Regions from separate parts of the Calothrix sp. CBUCES-K 9914 genome, predicted to be linked through region 2. Evidence: predicted binding sites of a transcription regulator. Region 2 holds the regulator's gene; the other holds the start of a gene.
The links. The regulator NtcA, encoded in region 2, controls nitrogen genes in cyanobacteria. The targets are predictions, from matches to a motif close to TNTGTANNNNNNNNTACANA.
Positions count from the first base shown of each region.

Region 1: a site for NtcA is predicted at 5,760-5,779, ahead of AC2JBO_RS11740 (DUF3155 domain-containing protein). Genes of this name have one in related genera too.

Region 1 covers NZ_JBXXZH010000039.1:39,380-47,122, reverse strand. The annotation lists gene AC2JBO_RS11775 (Npun_F0813 family protein) at 1-635, opposite strand, end outside; tRNA gene AC2JBO_RS11770 (tRNA-Arg) at 842-915, shown strand; gene AC2JBO_RS11765 (hypothetical protein) at 1,090-1,500, shown strand; gene AC2JBO_RS11760 (conjugal transfer protein TrbI) at 1,697-2,392, shown strand; gene AC2JBO_RS11755 (hypothetical protein) at 2,407-2,583, shown strand; gene AC2JBO_RS11750 (S-layer homology domain-containing protein) at 2,882-4,135, shown strand; gene AC2JBO_RS11745 (sensor histidine kinase) at 4,144-5,523, opposite strand; gene AC2JBO_RS11740 (DUF3155 domain-containing protein) at 5,810-6,127, shown strand; gene AC2JBO_RS11735 (cofactor assembly of complex C subunit B) at 6,394-6,924, opposite strand; gene AC2JBO_RS11730 (PadR family transcriptional regulator) at 6,977-7,327, opposite strand.
Region 2 covers NZ_JBXXZH010000153.1:5,605-13,347, reverse strand. The annotation lists gene AC2JBO_RS28205 (pre-16S rRNA-processing nuclease YqgF) at 1-242, opposite strand, end outside; gene AC2JBO_RS28200 (DUF3084 domain-containing protein) at 485-1,975, opposite strand; gene ntcA (global nitrogen regulator NtcA) at 2,355-3,026, opposite strand; gene fabI (enoyl-ACP reductase FabI) at 3,462-4,238, shown strand; gene hisB (imidazoleglycerol-phosphate dehydratase HisB) at 4,317-4,928, shown strand; gene AC2JBO_RS28180 (YqhA family protein) at 5,021-5,506, opposite strand; gene AC2JBO_RS28175 (alpha/beta fold hydrolase) at 5,739-6,629, opposite strand; gene AC2JBO_RS28170 (DUF2243 domain-containing protein) at 6,751-7,230, opposite strand; gene ybiA (riboflavin biosynthesis intermediates N-glycosidase) at 7,386-7,743, shown strand, end outside.

The DNA.
Region 1 (7,743 bases), on a different contig from region 2:
GATTGATTTAGCCAGCTAATAAAAAACGAGCGGTCACCATCAGCCATGTCTTGCAACTTATCAACAACAGGATGAGCGAAGTTAGTGTTGCCAAAATATATTTTACCCAACCGATGCAGTTCTTGCAAAAAGCTGTTTACGTGATTTTCCTGCCAGCTTGGTAGTTGAGTTACTTGTAAAGGATTGACTTTCAGTAAATATTTTACCCCCTCCAATGAAGAAACTTGAGGATACTGCTTCTGTCTACACACCTCTGCTATATCTTTCTCAAACAACCCTGCTTGTCTTGCCCCAAGAAGTTCTTCAATATCAACATATAATGATTGTAGTAAAAAAATACTACTAATCAGCAAAACTGAAATCTTTGTATAATCTTCTGTATCATTACTGATTTGGTCTATGCGAACTTTTCCCCAAACACTGTAACGGTCTGGTTCTTCGAGTAGCACACACGCTTTACCACGATTATCCGTTAGTTCGCGCCACAGAGCTTTAGCTTCTTCTTCTTGATTTGCCCTAAAGACACTAATCAACCGAAAAGTTTGTGCTTGATAATAAAGAATGGGCACCTGAGTCTCCCGCTTTGGGTGCTGAATCGTTGATATCTCAACATCCTGCCGCTTTAAAATGAACATGATAACCGCTTCACTCCTGACAGGGGCATTGTTAATATCTTAAGATAAACCGCACGCTGAGTATTTCGCCAACAGCGTTTACCCTGCATCTTTAAAATGTATACTTATATACTTCATACAATGTTACCATAATTTTACCACTAAGATTTGTAAATTATTATTGCTTTCTTTGAATTTAGATGGTATACTAAAATCCGTAAGAAACTGGGCGCGTAACTCAGCTGGATAGAGTAACGGATTTCTAATCCGTCTGTCGCAGGTTCAAGCCCTGCCGCGCTCGCATTATTTATCATTGTAGCAAAAAATATTTACGTAATTTTGATTAGACGCAAGCCGTAAGTAGTTAATTAGACTCCAACTTATTATTGTCAAGGCGCCTCCAACAAGCAGCCACCATGAAGTCGATATTGGCATAGGATAATATCTAAACATATCGTTCATCGGAGTCCTAGTGATGGTTCGGTTAATCGTTATAGGTGTACTAGTAGTATTATTGAGCGGATGTAACGGCAACCCATTGACACCAACAAACGGTTTGGTGAAAAAAGCCATTGCAATTCAAATCGAACAAACACAGCAGCTACTTAGTAAACAATTAGACTTGAACGTTAAAGGATTTGAAATCAAGCATCTAGCAATTAAGCAGCTAAATTCCCAAAATATAAACAGCTTACATGCTTACCAAGTTCTTGGAACCTACGACTTGTCGTTAAAACTGGACAAGCGCGAACTTACCCAACCCAAAAAGCCTTTTGAAGTATACATGCAGCTACAAAAAGAGGGCAAAACCTGGCGCCTCCTACAACCACAGAAGCAAAGCAACGAAAGTGAGCCAATTTGGCGGAGCTATTTAATTGAACGTTGAACCAAAGCTGAAAACATTTGGAACAAACTTAAAATAGTTACGTCTTCCTAAATGATGCATTCATAAAATTTAATAACTAAAATTCAATAACTAAAGTTATTACAGTTATTACTACCATAGATTATAGAAATATTAGAAACTTTACTTTGCAACCTCGCGTCAAGAATTATAACTAGAAAAGTTGAGGAAACCAAAAATGAAAAGTCTTCGCCGTTGGAAGTCTAGTGCTGCCGCTATGATGGCAATGGCTATTACTACAGGTACTGTTGCCCCCATATTTATAATGTCACCAGCTTTTGCTCAGTCTCAGTACAGAATTGGGCAACGAATAAATGGTAGCAGCTTTAACCGTGATATTACCATTAGTAGAGGAGCGAGCATTCCAACTTCATATGACAAAGATAAAATTCTTGTAACCAAAGATGAAACTGTTGATGTCACTCTTACAGTACGTGACAATATTATTGATAACAGAAGAAACGTCTTAATTCCAAGCGGCAGTAAAATCAAAGGTAAAATTGAACCCGCTAACAGTTACTCACAAAAAGGCGCCCGGTTTGTCGCGCGTGAGATTGAGTTTCCTAATGGTCAGAAGCAAAGCATAAGCGCCGAATCTGATATAGTTACCCGTACAGAGAAGATTTCAAAAGGTGCCAATACAGGTCAAATTCTCACAGATGCTGCATACGGTGCAGGCGCCGGAGCTTTAATTGGACTGATTACAGGTAACAGAAAGATCGAAGTTGGTGAATTGTTAGCAGGTGGTGGTGCAGGCGCCTTAGCAAGCGTTCTACTTCGCCGTAACAACGCTGAACTAATATCGATAGATACAGAGAGAGACTTAACCTTAAGACTAACGAACGAATTGAGAATATCTCCTAACTACCGATAAATCAATATTCAATCGTGGCTTTTAAACATCCCATTCCAAGCGCGGTCGTACTTCAAAAAGACGACCGCTTAATTATTGGCGCCTGCTTCCACGGTCAAAAATCTTTCAAACAACCTGCAACTATTTTTTTTATACTGCGTCAATCAATACATCAGGCAAAAGAATTATACTTTTTATCTGAATCGCTATAACTAGTTCAAACTAACGTTTTCAATTGTATTAGATTTTGATAACTGGTTCATAGTACACACTTGATAATACAGCAAATTTAAAAAAATAACCGTTTGCACACAGCAATACAATTATTTGTATTGTTCTAATTCAAATGGCTAATTTCATGTATTTACTAGGTGCATGTGCAAGTATTTTGACTAATTAATTCAATAAATATACTGAAATAAATTAGTCAAAAAAGGAACTTCATACTCAAAAAAAAGTCAAAGCAACTAACAAATCAAAAAGCAAAAAGTGTCGGGGAGAAATAAAACAATGTCATACAGAAATCGTTTTTCATCGGGATTAGCAGCATTCATGGCGATGAGCGTTACCGCAGGAACAGTGGCGCCAATGATTGCATCAGCACCAGCCGTAGCTCAAACAGCAACCACATTTACTGACGTTCAATCTAATTATTGGGCATCACAATTCATTCAAGAATTAGGACAACGTGGAGTTATTGCAGGATTTCCTGATGGCTCATTCCGTCCAGAAGCTCCGGTAACGCGCGCTCAATTTGCAGCAATGCTCAACAAAGCGTTTCAGAAAAATCAAGTTCGTCAAGGCACTCAATTTACTGATGTACGCAGTAACTACTGGGCTTTGAGTGCGATTCAACAAGCTTACACCACAGGTTTCATGTCTGGGTATCCCGGAAATCGTTTCGGTCCAGAAGAACAAATTCCTCGTCAGCAAGTATTAGTTTCATTAGCAAACGGATTAGACTTCAACGCTCAAAACGTTGAAGGAACACTGCAATATTTTAATGATTCTACAAATATAGCTTCATACGCACGCGCACCAATTGCAGCAGCAACAGAAAATAGAATTGTAGTTAACTACCCTAACCTCAAGTTCCTTAACCCCGAACAAGTTGCAACCCGCGCGCAGGTAGCAGCATTTATTTATCAAGCATTAGTCAGCACAAACCAAGTTTCTGCAATTAACTCACCATATATAGTTGCACTTAATAACAATACAGAACAACCACCTATTGCTGTAGTAATTCCTCAAGGTACAGTTATCCCAGTTAAATACGACAAAGCAGAGAAAATTCTGTTGACTAAAGATGAAACGGCGCCTCTCACCTTGACTGTAGCTCAAAACGTAGTAACTGATAGAGGTAGAGTCGTTATCCCCGCAGGTAGTCAAGTTGTAGGCCAACTAAAACCAGTAAAAGGCAGCAAAGGTTCGCAATTTATTGCAGACAAGTTAGTCATGACTGGCGGTCAAGAATATAAAATCAACGCTCAATCAGAAGCTATCACCAAAACCCAAACAATTCAAAAGGGTGACCGTCTTGGTTCTGCACTCAAAAATGCAGCATTAGGCGCCGGAGCAGCAGCAGCAGTTTCTGCCGTCACAGGTGACCGTGCCATCGCAACAGAAGAAGTTCTTGGTGGTGCAGCTATCGGTGGTTTAATTGGCGCCTTCTTCGGTAAAAAGAGCGTAGATTTAATCGTCATCGATCCCGATACCGACTTACAAATGACAATTGGACAAAACTTGCAAATCTCTCTCAAATAATTAAGCTACTAACTATTAGCAAGTGGCAACCAAACAACAAAGGTTGTACCAATAGTGTCTTGAGACTCAATTATAGAACTAATTGCGGGGCTGAAAACTTGAATTTCGCCCTGCATTTGCTCTATCAACTGTTTAGCTATCGCGATCCCCAACCCAGTTCCAGGAATATCCGTTTGTGCCTGCACACCTCGGTAATGTCTCTCTCCAATATGTCCTAAATCTGTTTGTGGAATACCAGACCCAGTATCACTAATCACCACTCCCTGCATATTATCTCTTTGCTGCCCAACTTTTACTAAAACTTTTCCTCCAGACTGTGTATACTTCAAAGCATTATCAATAATATTGCTGAAAACTTCCCGCAACGCTTTACTATTTACTCTAAGCAATGGTAAATCACTTGGTATATCAGTAATCAGTTCCAAGTTACGCTCGTTTGCAATTGCATTCGCTGAATCCAATAATGGTAGTAGTATATCTGCTAGGGAACAATCTGTTAGAGTTTCATCCGAACCGGGTAATAGCAAAGCTGGCTTTAGTAATTTAGAAGGCGCCTTAGTAATCTTTTCTGAATCCAACACTTGTACTAATTCTTCTGCCCTTAAATCAATCACTTCATCAAACTTTTGAAGCAACTCTTGTAAACGGTCGCTTTCACGTACAATAGACGTTGCGGCATCGCGATTTTTATCTCCAGGCTGTAACCGCTTAATCAACAATTTACCAAAAGTTCGTAAAGCAGTTAGCGGATTGCGAAATTGGTGCAGTAAACTATCGAGCAAATCTTGCTGCTTTTCCTGAAGAATTTGTGATGAATGCAACTGCTGCTGTAACCATGCTCGCTTTTGGTCTAAAATACACGCAATTGCTAAAGTCTGTGCTACTCTCCGAATCTCGCTTCTTTCTTGCTCATCCCATATTCTACCATTACTAGGCGTTGTTACTAACACCCCTAGCATCATGTTCTCGTGAATCAAAGGTAAAACTACCTGATTATCATTCAACATCAACTCTTGATGCTGATTTGTAAAGGAAGGTGAACTTGTTCCATCACTCGATAGCACTGATAAATTAGACCTTATTGATTCTGATACTACCTTTTGCTTCCCAACTGTTAACTCTAACTCGTCTAAATTGCTTAAACTATTAATCTCTTTATTTAGTACTATAGAACTATCTGTCAAATCCTCATAGTTAACGTCAGCCGGGAGTAAAGCTGCCGTATCGGGGTAAATTACAATTGGAACTAGCTTTGCCTCTTGAACGTGAGCTTCTACTAATTCTTGCGTTAGGTATAAAATACTTAAAGAGGCTCCCAGCCCTTGGGCTAACAGCGCCATTTGCTCTCTGACTAGAGCAATAAACTCGGAACTAGCGGACATGAACATTTTTGACTTCTAAGAGGTGGTTTCCGACTGTTGACAGAGAACAAGAGCGCAGTTGTTACGCCAGTAACTCCCTTTTGATGATGTTAACTGACTTTTGCCGACTTTAGCTCTACCCGTCTAATATTATATCTTTGGGCATTTTTTATTAATCTACCTTCAAAGGTATTGCTTATTATGTATCATTTATTTAAAAACAGTTGATTTTTTGAGCTAGAACTTTTATAATTACGACGGATTTTGTAGCTATAACTACAATCTTTTTTGCTTGAAAGAGGAGGAATTTAGCTTGGCAAGGAGACGCAAGCGGAAAAGCCGTCGGCGCCAGGAAGGACGGCGAATTCTGGAGCACGTGCCTCAATATAGCATCGACAGTGGCGAGGAAAAACCCGTGACGGCAGCTAGAAGGTTTATACAAACCGAAGGCATTTTGCCTCCTGCGTTACTACTCGTAAAGCGTAATGAACACACCACTGACCGATACTTTTGGGCTGAAAAAGGTTTATTCGGTGCTCAATACGTTGAAGAGAATCATTTCTTATTTCCGAGCCTCAGAACTTTAGAGCCTCCTTCCGGGCAGGAGGTACTCGCTGTAGCAGGTCGATAACACATTCACCATTATGTCAAGGACTGTTGATATTTTTGGTTATTGACAATAATTAACTGGCAAAAAGGCGGCTTTTATTTAAAAATTAATTTTTTCTTAATCATGTGGCTCAATTGCCAGTCACGACCTCATTACAGCTATTAAAGAAAGTTCGGAGGCTGCACTAGTAAGGAAGCCTCAAGAGCAAACGCATAAATTCTCCACGAACTTAAGGTTCGTGGGGAATTCTGCAAGTTAGGAGGCATAATTCGCTCTTAGGTACGTATTCAATAAATTTGTTCTAACTGTAGCGCCTGTTGTAACTCGATAAGCTCGTCACGGTGGGCAACTACAGTTATTTGGCTTGGGAAAGTGTCATTGCTCTCAGTCGTTTCAACTTTAAGCAAGACTTTCTCAAGTCTTCCAGCTTTTCTCCAATAAAATAATCCACTTAAAGGCGACAGAAGCAGCAACCCCAAAAAAACACTACCCAGATTTGGAAAAAGTTGCGACAAAACCAAGGCAAGGCAAAGAATACCTATAGTTGATAAAAGTGTTAAGAAGACAGCTAGAAACAAGCTAGGCCGCACAAACCCTTCAAAACTAACTTGGTTTTGTTCAGGGTCTACCGCTGCCACCCGGTAAGACCGCGCTTGGAAATATTCCTTTAACTGAGGCAAAAGTCTTGCTTCTTCTCGCGTTGAAACAAATTTTGCTGTTTCGGTGCGGTCTTTAGTTGAGGCACGGATGAAAAAGAACTGCCCAACTAATAGAAGCACTGTTAGCAGCAACGTCGATGGCAGAATTGCACTATCCATAGCAAGCAGTGTTCGTTACAATAATGACGATTTATTCATTATTTATTATTCGTCAATTTGTTCTCCCTTTGATATACTCCTGCCACAACAACGCTAAATTTTGCGCGTGTTCTTGCCATTCCGGAGAAATTTGGTACATTCGTCGGGGGCGCCCCCGTCCTTCGAGCTTTTTCCAGTATCCGGTTATAGCCTTTTCGTCTTCGAGAAATTTAATTGCACTATAAAGTACAGTATCCGAAAGCCGATAGGTTGGATAATCGCTCTCTAACTTCTGGATCAACTCGGTACCGTATGATTCTCCTTCGTTAAGCAGAACCGACAAAATATAGCAGACCGCGAGTTCTTGGCACAAGTAAGTTGGCGGAGGATTCTCAAAATACTGATATATATCCTCGAGTTTCATGGTTTGTGAATGGCTAAAAGTATGGCTAAAAGAATCCCTGAAAGTGAGCGCGTACAATCTCTAAGTCAGTATATAGTGCTACCCCCTGACTATGTAAGTATATAACGTTACTTAGGGTAAAATGCCACTAAGCATATGTAACATACAGATTCCCACGCTGACTACTCGCAGGAAGGGAGAGACGGTTCTCAAGGCACTGTAAAAAGAGCCTTTAATCAACTTTGCATCTAGTGTGGTGAGGAGCGGTAGTAGTAACAACGGATGCTACTACCTTTGTGTTAAGTGATGCTCAGTCAATTTGAACTGCTTAAGCATAAAATGCCACTCAAGATATTTTAAAGGTAAAATGCGATATTTTTTGTAAAACTTAATAAACACTTTTGTTGACAGTGATTCCCGCGCGTACCCATTGTCTA
Region 2 (7,743 bases):
AAGACAATATTTATTGCCTCCATTAATTCGTCGCTTAACTTTTTTTTCCATTGTTTTGCAGTCGTTTGATCCCCCATCACTAGTAGTGTTATGGGGAATTTTTGCCGCAGTCGCGATATTTCCATAATCGCATCCGGCGCCGGAATCACTTCGTGGTAGTATAACTGGCGGTCTAGTCCCATTACTGCTACACCACATTTATCTTTTCCAGGGTCGAAACCCAAAATCATCGGTTGTGTCATTAATAGTTAGGAGGTAGGGTGTGTGACGCTACTAACTATCTTGCAACGAAGCAAATAATCTTGTAGCGTCACGCACAGGAGTGAGTTAATAGTTAAGAGTTATAAATGATATTTTTATGATCGTTTCAACTTTTATTCTAAATGTAGCTATCTTTTGCTCATTGCTTCAACTTTTAACTAGTAAGGTGCGTGACGTTATTATATGTTAGCTTCGTTGCAAGATTGTTATAGCGTCACGCACCCTACGTACTAAAAATTACTTGCCCATTTTGAATTGCTATAAGCTTCACTTTTAATGGTCCTGCTGTATATGCATCTTCTGCAGCAATGGCTCGAATCTCTACGGGTTGCTGATACTGCCGTAGTTGTGCCAAAAAACGCAGGAATGTACTATCAATTTGGATATCGTCTAATATACCAGCATTACGCGCGCGAAATTGCGAAGCTGAAATTAATAAATCAAGTCTTTGGCGCATTTGATAGGATGTCATTGTGGTCGGGTCGGCTGTTGTGGTTGCCAGAAGTTCGCCACCTCGAAATACTATTTGGTTTAAAGTCGCATCAGTAAAAAATTCGATTCGCCTTTCACCTCGAACATAATTACCTGCTGAAAACACACGCACTACATAGTCGCGTCCATTTTCGATTTGCTTGCTCAACAGCTGAACTTGGTCTTTTGAGATTTGCAAAATACCATCTACTGGTGGATTTGTTCCAGGTTCAGTTAATTCTGACACTGCGTATCGGTTCGCTTCTTCTAAAAGTTGTCTGACAGCTTGCTTTGCGGCACTTGGTTGCTGAACGGTAATAACTGCTGACGCTAAAACTTGACCGCGAATCAAAGCTAATTTACCTAAACGCAAGTCGCGGAACGATTGATAGTACTTTTCGAGTCGAGCTACTTCTTTTTCGAGATCACCTTGCTGCGATTCTAACTCTTTGAGTCTTGATTCTCGCTGGGCAATAATCTGCTCACGCGCGCCAATTTCGAGATTGCGTTTTTGAATCAACGAGTCGAGATTGCTAATTTTACGGTCGCGCGACTCGATAGCGCTTTTACGTGATGCAAGTTCCCGGTCGCGTTTTTGGATTGCGTTTTTAGCTTCGTCGATTGCTATTTTGGCTTCGTTAAAGAGTTTTTGACTTTCTGCCTTTTGTAGGGTTATTTCTTGTTGAAGCTTTTTACGTTCGTCGTAGACGCTTTGTAATTGCGAAATCGCTTGTTTGTACTGTGCTACCACCTGACCAAGGCGAGTTTGTGTTCCCCTGAGTTGAGATTGAGTTTGTGCCTGAAGTGTTAACGTCTTGTTGAGTTGGGTTTGTGTCTGTCTTTGCTTCTTGTTGGCTTCTTGCAGGTTTTGATTTGTGCTTTCCAAACGTTTTTGCGCTTCTGCTTGCTGCTGCTTCGCTTGACCTAGCTCATTTGTTACCTTGCTAATTTGAGTTTCTGCACCCTTGAGTTGATCACGTTTACGTCGTAAGTCCCTTTGGATGTTTTCTAACTCGAATACACCTTTTCGTAATCCATCATCTGCTAAAAACAATATTCCTAAAGTTGAAGCTGAAATCCCAATCCCCGTTAATATTGTTACTACTACTGCTGTATTTTTTGGACGCAGGTTAAACAGTGAGAGGCGTTTCTTACCGACCCGTGTACCAATTCGGTCTCCAACGGTGGCAATAAAGCCTCCCAAAATTAAAATCGCTGTAATCAGGATGTACGCGGTGGTCATAGAATGGCTATTGAAACCTCTTGGTCATAAGTAATACCACGGACAATCCCGTTATATATAAAATTTAAAATGGGTAATATATGAACATAATGTGACATATACTTAAATAACCACAGCTATTTAACCTGTTGCCAGTAGATTTTATCCTAGTAAATTAACAGTGCATAGCTAGCGGTTTACGCCGTCCCAACGAAAGTATAATTGGCGCCTAATTCAAGTCTAGCTTCATGAGTCTAGACTATCGGCGCCACAATCATTGAGTACAGCGTTCCGCCTTTTTGGTAGCTTTAATGTACTATAGCGGTTGATATTAACACACTATAGCCACATAGCACATACCAAATAAATTCTATGTCACCTAAATATCCTCCAACGACTTTTAAGTGAACTGACGGCTTAAAGTAACAGGTTTATGGACAGTGATTTTCTTCTTGTGGATTGAAATCATCTTTTTCTCGCGTAAATCGCCTAGAAGCCTGGTGACAGTTACACGAGTTGAACCAATAGCTTCGGCGATGGCTTGGTGCGATAATTTTAAATCAATTGTGATTCCATCAGCACAGGGAACTCCAAAATCACGACAGAGAATCAATAAGAAGCTCACCAACCTCGAACCCATGTCCCGGTGTGCAAGTGTTTCAATCATCATCTCTGTTTGCAATATCCGCGAGGAGAGTCCACGCAGCATTAACATCGATAATTCGGGGTTTTCCTTCAACGCTTGTTCGACTTGCTCAATTGGGGCTGATAGCAATTCCACAGGGGTAAATGCAACCGCATGGTAAAATCTGTCCGATTTGTTTCCTGTCAATAAGGATAAAACACCAAAGACGCTATTTTCCCTGAGTAGCGCTACCGTTATTTCTTCCCCTGCTTCGTACACCCTGGAGAGTTTAACAGCGCCTTTGAGAAGAAAATAAACTCTTTCGGCAGGGTCGCCAGGAAAAAATATGGTCTTATTGCGCTCAAAGGTTTCCACAACAGGTGGGAACGCTCCAGTCGCCATCTGACGGAAAACATTTGCTAGGGCTTTATCTTGTGTCACGATCATCTCCCTTCCCCTACCCAATGCCAGAAAATAAAAACAGATTACCTAAGAATACACTCGAAAATTCAATAATACATTGTTAACCTTTTTGTACTTTCCTATACTCAACCTCGCTATATCAACATTTCTCACAGTTATTTGTTCACAATGATACATAATTTTTGATGACTTCGGCTACTACTTTTTGATAACTATTTACAATAACACTCAATGAAGCTTTTTCCTGGTGAAAAAACCCAGATGAAAAGCGCTCTTCAAAGACCGGTAATAACTTTGTCCTTGGTAACATCACTCTAGTAAACAACATCCTTTCATTGGTAGTAAGATTTGACTTGATACAAAGAGTTTTTTAACTTCTACGCTGGCGCCCTGACCTTGCACAAAAGGCATCACATTCTAGTATGCTCCTAAGGAATGCGTCTGTCTTCTAATATATTTATGCTCGATTTAACCGGAAAAAATGCCCTTGTTACAGGTATCGCCAACAACCGTTCCATCGCTTGGGGTATAGCCCAGCAACTGCATAAAGCTGGGGCAAATTTAGGTATTACCTACCTCAGCGACGACAAAGGCAAAATGGAAAAAAAGGTATTTGAACTAGTGGAACCGCTCAACCCTAGCTTATTTCTACCTTGTAACGTTGCTAACGAGCAAGAGGTTCAATCGACCTTTGCCGAGATTAGCTCTAAATGGGGTAAGTTAGATATACTCATCCACTGTCTCGCTTTTGCCAACAAAGACGATTTGAGCGGTGACTTTAGTCAAACTTCGCGTTCCGGTTTTAATACTGCCTTAGAAATAAGCACTTATTCGCTGATCCAGCTTGCAGGCGCCGCAAAACCTCTGATGACAGAAGGTGGAAGCATTGTAACGTTAACTTATTTAGGCGGTGTACGCGCCATCCCTAATTATAACGTCATGGGTATAGCCAAGGCAGGTTTAGAAGCCAGCGTCCGCTACCTTGCCAGCGAACTTGGCGCCCAAAATATTCGCGTCAACGCCATTTCCGCAGGTCCCATCCGCACCTTAGCATCTTCTGCGGTTGGCGGTATTCTAGACATGATTCATCACGTTGAAAAAGTGGCGCCTCTACGTCGCACTGTTACACAAACGGAAGTTGGGAACACTGCCGCATTTTTATGCAGCGACTTGTCAAGCGGTATTACTGGACAAGTCCTCTATGTCGATGCAGGTTATGAAATTATGGGAATGTAATAATGTATGGTGCGTGAAGGCTACTAGATCACTAATTAATTTTAGAATTGTTGGTAGCCTTCACGCACCCTACTTAAAATGCAAACCCTCACTTCCTTAACCCAGCGTACAGCTACTGTTTGCCGCACTACTGGCGAAACCGATGTCGAAGTTACAATCAACCTTGATGGTACTGGAGTCTGTCATGCTGCAACTGGTATCCCTTTTCTCGACCACATGCTACATCAAATCGCTTCCCACGGATTAATTGATTTAGACGTGCGCGCAACAGGTGACTTACATATTGATGACCATCACACTAACGAGGATGTTGGTATTACCCTCGGACAAGCATTAAATAAAGCTTTAGGTGATAGAAAAGGCATTGTGCGCTTCGGTAACTTTCTTGCACCTCTTGATGAAGCTTTGGTTCAAGTCGCTCTCGACTTTTCTGGGCGCCCTCATCTCAGCTACGGACTACAAATTCCTACGCAAAGAGTTGGAACATATGACACACAGTTAGTACGAGAATTCTTTGTTGCTATAGTTAACCATAGCTCTACAACTCTACACATCCGCCAACTAGATGGTATAAATTCTCACCATATTATTGAAGCCACATTTAAAGCATTCGCACGCGCGGCGCGAATGGCTGCTGAAATTGACCCCCGTCGTGCGGGTATAATTCCCAGTTCTAAGGGAGTGTTATAAGCAGAAGAAAATTTTGTGAACCGTGGTTCACATTTTAATTTTGATGGGTTCATGTAGCATAGGCATCTTGCCTGTGCTACGACCCATCAAAATTAATGGTCAGATTTGGGCTTTTTATTGTGTGTACTCAAAAAGAAGGTTAACGAAGTAATCACTAATGCAATACTTACTCCAAATGGCAAAACATTTGTATCTCCATTCCACGTTACAGCTTGTCCTAAAAATAAGACACTTAGGACTACAACGATTACACTAATTAGCTTGCCTTTCAAATCATCTATATCATGTATTTCTAACCATTCAGGTACTTTAACCCGGTCATCAATAAATAACTCGTATAACCCCAATGCTGTAATATAGAATACTGTGGACAGCAAAAACAGATCAATCACTTCAACGAAGGCTACAACAAGCTTTTTGCTACCTTTACTAGAGACTGGACCATCAAGTATTACATGTATAACAGCATCACCTGTTTCAATCACACCGTAAATCAAAACCGTAACTGAAGCTATAAACGAACAAATAACTGCTAAAAGAATCAGCTTTTTACTGCTTGCTAGAATGCGATGAATCATAATAACTTTCCCTAAAGGACAAAAGCCAATTAGATTTGTGGCTATAGCTGCCCTTTTTGACTCTATAATGTTTTGTGCTTAAAGGTACGCTAGGTTTTACCCTATATAATGTGATTTATATAGTAGTTTTTCTATGATTCATCAATATTTTTGTGCCTTCTGTGGTATAAAGATAATCACAAAGGGCACAAAAAGTTAAAGAGCAGTGAAATTAAAAATCTATTACGAATCTTTAAGCTTGTTCAGTCAACCAATTGATGATTTCTGAATTCACTTTGTCTGGTACTTCATCATGGGGGCAATGACCGGCGCCAGGGATAGAAACTATTTTGATTTCTTTGCCCATTTTTTGCGCTTGTTCATAAATTTTTGCCCCACTTATTGGTGTCCAAGGGTCATCTGCACCCCATAGTACCAACAATGGTACGTTGACTTTGGGTAGTAGTGTACTAGGACTAGCACCAGGAGGCGCCGTTAAAATTGACGCGAAGACTTTTTGGGCGCCACTTTCGCAGGATGGTTCATACAATAAATCGACTAATTCATCGGTTACAGCACTACGGTCACGGTAAACTTGGTACAATGTGCGGCGAATTTGATGCTTTTGCCGAATACGGTTAAATACAAATGACCCCGTTATGGGATGGTTGACTAATCTATTGAAAGCTGACATTACAATGCGTAATGGCGGGTTTAACTCGTGCGGTCGATGACTTAACCCTCCCGCACTGTTAATTAATACTCCAGATGCAGCAATTTCTGGATGTTCTGCCAGCACAGTCAAACCAATAAGCGCACCAATTGAATTACCAATAAATGTTGCTGGTTGCTGAATATGCTCTGCCCAAAAGTCTTTCAGTAAATCTACCCAAACTTCAATGTTGTAATTAATGGGTGCCTTCTCAGAACCGCCAAACCCTAATAAATCTATTGCAAATACACGATACCCTGCTTCTGCTAATACAGGTATATTTTTACGCCAATGCCCGATTGAAGCACCGAAACCGTGAATTAGCACTAAGGGCTTACCCGTACCCATAACGGTGTATTGAATTTTATAGCCTTGCCAAGTCCAAAAGTGTTTCTCTAACACGGTTTGAACTGTTTGCTGTTGCGTAATCACTGTTGCAATTAATTTTTCTAAACTATATGAATCTTATTTTAAGTTTTATTGCGAAAAAATACTTCACTCCTCAAGCGTAGGGTGGGCACTGCCCACCTTACTTCAGTTACTCCTTTATTCTTTACGCTTCGACCTTTTCCCTGTTCTGTACTATGGTGCCAATCACCATTAACAAGGCGCCGAAGGCTAGAAATCCTAAATCCCAAGCAAGTTGATTAGAGCCTGGTTTAACGTGGTGAATACCTAAAATTTGATGGTCAATGATTCCTTCGACAACATCAAACAGCCCAGCACCTACCAAAATAGAACCAAAAAATGTATTTGATGACCAAATAACATCATCGCGTTTCCCAACACGCCACAGTAAAATTACTCCCGTAACGGTCATAGCTAAATCGAATACATGGAATAAACCGTCCCAAACCATGTTCAAATCGATATCGGCAATTGTAAACAATGGTCGGACATTGCTTAACATATGATGCCACTGCAAAATCTGATGGAGTACAATACCATCAAAAAAGCCACTAAAACCTATTCCTAAAAAGATTCCAGGCGCAATCAGAGGTTTAAAACTCTTATACACTTGTTGTGCCTCCATATGACCCTCATTGTTTTGATTTTTTAATTTGTTGTCAAACAATAAAGCTGTTTGATTCAAATAATCTTCTGTCCTAAGACAAATAGTCTGTGTTCAGGTCTACAGGCATGATAATTATTAAAGTATGAAAAAAAGTTACAAAAGTTTTTATTCAAATGACGATATATTTCTATAAGGTTTGTGACCCTTACGGTTGTTTTTCTAACTTTTCTCCCCACCCTATTCAAATTGAGGGGACAACTTGGGCTACGGTAGAGCATTATTACCAAGCACAAAAGTTTGTTGGTAGTCCGGATGCTTTCGTTATTTCGGAGGTTTATGCAGCCAAGACACCAGAGGAAGCAGCAGCGCTAGGACGTGACTGTACTCGGTGTCTTCGTCCAGATTGGGATGTTGTGAAAACTACTGTTATGCAAAAAGCTGTGTACACAAAGTTTTTTACCCACCTGGATATTCGCGAAGTTCTTCTTGGAACTGGGGACAAACTACTTGTTGAAGATTCCCCTCGTGATT